Regions from separate parts of the Paenibacillus polymyxa M1 genome, predicted to be linked through region 1. Evidence: riboswitches for the same ligand, from Rfam matches in the RefSeq annotation. Region 1 holds a riboswitch; the other holds the start of a gene.
What was found. A riboswitch is a leader RNA that binds a small molecule or an ion and turns the genes downstream of it on or off. The one in region 1 is predicted to bind thiamine pyrophosphate.
Positions count from the first base shown of each region.

Region 2: another riboswitch for thiamine pyrophosphate. It lies ahead of PPM_RS04720 (ECF transporter S component); the one in region 1 lies ahead of PPM_RS02345 (ABC transporter substrate-binding protein).

Region 1 is NC_017542.1:532,658-535,794, forward strand. Features, by position in the region: gene PPM_RS02345 (ABC transporter substrate-binding protein) at 352-1,395, opposite strand; TPP riboswitch at 1,592-1,701, opposite strand; gene PPM_RS02350 (pyridoxamine 5'-phosphate oxidase family protein) at 1,972-2,406, shown strand; gene PPM_RS02355 (bifunctional 2',3'-cyclic-nucleotide 2'-phosphodiesterase/3'-nucleotidase) at 2,624-3,137, shown strand, end outside.
Region 2 is NC_017542.1:1,056,215-1,059,351, forward strand. Features, by position in the region: gene PPM_RS04710 (polynucleotide kinase-phosphatase) at 1-736, shown strand, start outside; gene PPM_RS04715 (TatD family hydrolase) at 757-1,554, shown strand; TPP riboswitch at 1,597-1,706, shown strand; gene PPM_RS04720 (ECF transporter S component) at 2,011-2,607, shown strand; gene PPM_RS04725 (ABC transporter ATP-binding protein) at 2,607-3,137, shown strand, end outside.

The DNA.
Region 1 (3,137 bases):
CTAGCTTTCCTAAAGAAAGCTTTCAGGCGAACACCTCGCTTCTCCAGATTCAAATGAATCGCTACGCTGCCAACCGCCTTATAAGCACCTTATTTTTAAAGCAGGGTTGTGTGGCATTTTTACACACAAGCGCACCTGCTTTTGCGCTTAGATACTATGAGACTAAAGAATAAACCAAGTGGAGCGAGAGCGAAGCGGACGGAATGGTGCTGTACAAGCGAAGCGGTCGCTTTTGTCCCCGGATTTTTACCCTGCTGATGCTTTAATCCGGAAATCCGGGGGCGGTGGCGATGGAAAGCATCATCAGTCCGCGTAGTGGCACAAAGGCTACTTCAAGCTCTATTTACAAGATCAACGCTTGGGCAAGAAGTCGTTTGTAAAGGCTTTATCGACTTCCAAAGGTTTGCTGAGCAGCTTGCGTTCATACATCCAGTCCGAGTAGTTTTTCCATATCTCCGCTTTTTGTACGCCCCATTGCGGGGCATCGTCCTGATAACGCGGACTTAGCCATTTTTGACTAGCGAGTACCAGTTTTTTGTCCAGCTCCGGCACAGCTTTACTTAAGATATCTGCCGCTTCTTCTGGATGGGCGATAGTGTATTCATAGCCTTGCGCGGTAGCGTCCATGAACGCCTTAACCAGCTCAGGATCATTTTTTATCGTCTGTTCATTGCTCACAATTACAGGTGTATAGTAATCGAGGTTTTTGGAATAATCTTTTACATATAGCATATCCAATGGCTCACCTCGAAGCTTGGCCTCAATCCCGGTCCATGCGTAGAAAATCCAGGCAAAGTCAATATCCCGCTTCACGGCTGTAAAATAGTCTGCATTACCCATATTGACGATCTTCACTTTGCTCACATCACCTTGGTCTGAATCCATGATGGATTTCATGACCGCTTCTTCTACAGGAGAACCCCAGCCGCCGTAGCTTTTACCCTCGAAATCTTTCGGGCTTTTAATTCCGCGGTCTACCGGGGCTGCGAAGCCAGAGGTGTTATGCTGAATCACCGCAGCGATGGATACGAGCGGCACGCCTTGGATGCGAGCCTGAGTGACGCCTTCTTGATAGCTGATACCAAAAGGTGCAGCATTCGAAGCAACCATTTGGTCGGCTCCGCCTGAGCCTGGTTGAACAATTTGGACATTCAAGCCTGCTTTTTCGTAAAATCCTTTGTCCTTGGCGACATAGAGTCCTGTGTGATTCGTATTGGGTGTCCAGTCGAGCACGACTTTAACATCTTTGAGCCCCTTTGCCGAGGTAGACGTTGAAGTGTCGGCAGCAGGAGCCTCCTTTTGAGATGTAGGGGGATTGCCGCCGCAAGCGGTCAGAGTCAGAGCCATGAGCCAAAGACTGATTAGACCCAGGCTTAACATTTTCATGCGCTTCATCGTTGTGTTCTCTCCTTTTTAATTACCCGTTGTCCGTCCAATCAGACAGCTTATGTTCCCCATTTTCACAAAAATAACATCTGCCGGAATGCAATCTTTCCAACAACTTCATCTTCAACAAAAAAAGCGTCCCGGGATTCCGGGACGCTTGCGCTTGTATATACCAAAGTAAGGGATGTCCTGTTTTAATAAAAGGCACATCTTGCTTAAGCATTCCTACGCTGGCATTACCCAGATCAGGTTGTAAGGGTCAGTGTCTTGGGACACACTCTCAGCCGGCCGATTCCAGCACCCCTGGCATTGTATGGTTTAATGGGTTCGTTTATTCGGGTTTACTACGACGATTATATGCCTTGAAGGCGGGTCTGTCCAGCCTTAAGGAAGCGCTCACGGTTCATTTGCCGAACGACAGGGTACACTTTTACTGTGAGCTTTGATCTGAAAATGAACATGAATCATTCAGATCTGTTCTGGTCATGTTATTTTCAGAACAGCTACACTGTATGTTTAGGAGAGCTGGTGCCAAGTGGCATAGACTCTATAGAATTCTAATTCGTAAAAAGGAGTTGTTGTACTGTGGGTAAAACGGATACATTGGATCGCAGTCAGCTGGAACAAGCCATTGTGAAGGCTTTGGATAACAACAAATTTTGCTCGTTAGGTACGGTAGAGGGCGGAAAACCGAAAGTGCGCTATATGGCCCTTTTTAACGATGGAATGAACATTCATCTGGCGACGGATCGCAAAACACATAAAGTGGAAGAGCTAAAGGACAATCCGAATGCTTATCTGCTGCTGGGTTATGAAGTGGGTGGTACGAAGGAAGTCTTGGAAGTGGAGGCTACCGTCCAGGTTACAGCTGATGAGGGGTTACGCAAACAAGTGTGGAATGATTCTCTGAAAAAGTGGTTTTCCGGACCTGATGATCCCGATTATGTCGTTTTAGACGTCAATCCGACTCGTATTGAGTACGTTGGTCAACAAACGGAGCGCCAGGTGTGGACGAAATAGAAACAATATAACAGACAAGCCAGTAAATTTCCAACCTTTTCAGGAGATTTACTGGCTTTTTTTATGCGAAAAATAATTATTTTTTCATAAATATTTTAAGCAAATGACTACTCTTTTGTCTGGCGTTGGATTAAAATAGGAATGGTGGGTTCAAAGCTTACATATATGTGCAAAAGTATGTATATGAGGCATACACCTTAATGAGGAGGGGTATATTTTGTTATTTCGTAAAAATTGGTTTAAAGGGTTTACAGCAGTAGTTGTAGCTTGTAGCCTGCTGGTGTTTTCAGCCGCTCCATCCTGGGCAGCTAGCGACTCTCGCTATAGCGCTACGGTGAATTTGCGGATCATGGAGACAACGGATATTCATGGGGCGCTGATGAACTATGATTACTATTCGGACAAAGAAACCAATGAATATGGCTTGATTAGGACAGCAGGCTTGATCCAACAGGCTCGTAGTGAAACAAGAAACAGCATGCTGTTCGATAACGGTGATTTGCTGCAGGGCAATCCATTAGGCGATTATATGGCCCGCAACAAAACCTTTGAGAAAGAAGGCGGTGTCCATCCGGTCTATAAGATGATGAACTTGATGGGCTATGATGCGGCTACTGTAGGAAACCATGAATTCAACTACGGTCTCGACTTTCTGGACAAATCGCTCAAGGGTGCTGATTTTCCTTACGTAAATGCGAACGTTTATGTTGATAACGAGGGTCAAGCTACTA
Region 2 (3,137 bases), 520 kb from region 1:
ACCGTGGAATCTCAAGGCTCGGGAACTGATTGCTGCACAGTATGCGCATGTGGGTGAAGCAGCTCTGCTGGATCGCAGTAAGCTGGTAGACAAGCTGAAGCAGGCGAAGGTTGCAGGCCGAGAGGTTGGAGACTGGCTGGAGGAAATGGAACAGAAATATGGCAATGCCGTAACGTTCCAAGAGGCTTTTCAAAAATATTGCTGGGATGTGGACGGTCTGGATGAAATTCGTATTGCACCGTTTCATACACTGGCCCACAGCGGACAGACGTTTTTTGACCAATCTCATATTTGGCATATGGAGCACAACCGGGAGCTGGCAGGACTGTCCTCTATATTTATGGAGACAGAGTATCGTGTCATCACGGATGAAACAAGCGAGGAAGAGGTCATTCGCTGGTGGAATGAGATGACAGAGGATGGTCATGAGGGCATTGTGATCAAGCCGGAACGCTTTTTGATGAAAAATCGGGACAAGATGATTCAGCCTGCAATCAAGGTGAGAGGCCGGAAGTACTTGCACATCATTTACGGTATGGATTATCTTGTCCCTGAGAATTTAAAACGTCTGAAGCAGCGTCGAACGAACAAAAAGGAGCGTCATGCCTTGATGGAAGGAGCGCTTGGCATGGAGGGCGTGGAACGTTTTGTCCGCAAGGATACGGTGGAGCGTATACATGAATGCGTCCTGGCCGCGCTATCTCTGGAATCGGAGCCGATTGATCCGAGATTGTAGTTTGCGAAGGAGGGATTGAGATGGATAGGAGTACACCGTTGATTGATATTGGTGTGAACTTGATGCACCGTTCGTTTCATGCAGATCGGGAACAGGTGGTCGAGAGAGCAGCGGCTGTAGGGATTACACCGTTGATTATTACTGGAACCAGTGTTCGCAGTAGTCGAGAGGCCGCTCAGTATGCAGCGCGTTATCCTGGTCAGCTGTATGCTACAGCTGGCGTGCATCCCCATGATGCCAAAAATTGCAGCACAGATACGATTCAACAGCTCCGCCAACTCGCGGTTCAGCCGCAGGTCGTATCCATAGGAGAATGCGGGTTGGACTATAACCGTGATTTTTCTCCGCGTGATGTACAGCGCCGATGGTTTGGAGAGCAGATTCAACTGGCGGGTGAGCTACATATGCCGTTATTTCTGCATGAACGAGATGCGCATGAGGATTTTGTCGCTATGTTACGAGAGCATCAAGAGCTTGTCGATAAAGCGGTGGTGCATTGTTTTACTGGTACTGCTCAGGAATTGCATACGTATGTGGAAATGGGACTGTATATCGGTATCACAGGCTGGATCTGTGATGAACGGCGCGGCAAGCATCTGCGGGAGCTGGTCAGGGATATTCCATTGGACCGGTTGATGATTGAAACGGACGCTCCATTTTTGACCCCGCGTAATTTGCCCGTGAAGCCCAAAGAAGGGCGTAATGAGCCGGTGTATCTCGCTCACATCGCCGCTACGATTGCCGAGTGCACAGGCCGCAGCATGATGGAGATCGAAATTGCGACGACGGAAACGGCCAAACGTTTCTTCGGATTATAGGATTGTCAAAGCCATAGATGTGGTATATATTATAGTGAATTAAAAAGCATTGTCGGGAGCTTGAGATAGTCAGGCTGAGAGGGTGGCCCTTGCCGCCGACCGTGAAATCTGATCTGGGTAATGCCAGCGTAGAGAAACCTAGAACACCTTACAAGAAACAGGAATACCGCCGATTAGCGGCGGCTAGTCGATGGATACGTTTCATATCCTATATCAAGTTAATGAGCTACAGTCTGTAAAAAGTTGCAGACGGACAAGCGTGTCTTGTTCTGTACCTGACTTTGGCTTGGTTTTAGTGCAGTAGACTGCTGTGCTATATGAGATATGTCGACAACTGATAATGTATGGTGATCATTTTATGACTGCGCATAAAGCTTGCCTGGAGATTCAGCTCCGGACAGGCTTTTTTTTATGGCCAAATGGCCTATTTTAAAGAAAAAGGGGAGCGTATCAACAATGAATACGAATGTAAGAGCGTCCAAAGGACTGAAGCTGACTGATATTTTGGTCACGATTGTAATCTCCGTGGTGTTTGGGCTGGTCTACAAAATATGGGGACCTGCCTATGATTTGATGAAACCATTCGGTATGCACGCCGAACAACTAATGTATGGCATGTGGTTTATGGCTGGCACGTTCGCTTATCTCATCATTCGCAAACCGGGTGTTGCGATTTTGGCAGAGGTGGCCGCGGCAACCGTCAGTGCTTTTTTGGGAAGTGAATGGGGCATGTCCACCTTGTACTATGGTCTGCTGCAAGGCTTGGGAGCGGAGCTGTTCTTTGCGATTTTTCTGTATCGGAACGCCAACCTGTGGATTGCTTCACTAGCTGCGGCAGGAGCTGCTGTCACTTCTCTGATTTTAGACTTCAGCTATGGGTATATTGATCAGCTATCGACCTGGAACTATGTTTTGTATATTGGATTTCGGATGATTGGCAGTATTGTGATTGCTGGAATATTCGCTTTCTATCTGGCTAAGGCATTGGAAGTAACCGGCGTTACGCGAAGTTTGAGACCGGCAACGGAACAAGATTATAAGGGGCTGGATTGATGAGCCCGGCCAACGAAGATGTGGTGGCTTCGATCACCCGTCTTCGGTTGAAATTCCCCGGTGAGCAAGAGCTGCTTTTTCACAATATGTCCTTATCTGTTCGCAAAGGGGAAAAGCTGCTGCTACTGGGGCCGAGCGGATGCGGCAAATCAACGCTGCTTCAGGTGCTGAGCGGTCTGATTCCACGCACGATAGAAGTGCCTATGAAATACGATGCTGCCGTGATCCCGAGTCTCTCTGGTATTGTATTTCAAGATCCCGACACACAATTTTGTATGTCATATGCAGACGAGGAACTGGCTTTTGTATTGGAAAATAAGCAGGTTCCAAGGGAGCAGATGCCATCCCGCATTCGCGAGCTGCTAATGCAGGTTGGTCTTCCAACGGATGATATACATCTGCCCATTGCCAGCATGTCACAAGGAATGAAACAGCGGCTGGCGATTGCATCGGTGCTGGCTATGGAGCCGGAAGTGCTTTTTCTGGATGAGCCGACAGCCTTGTTGGACGAGGAGGGCACGACACAGGTG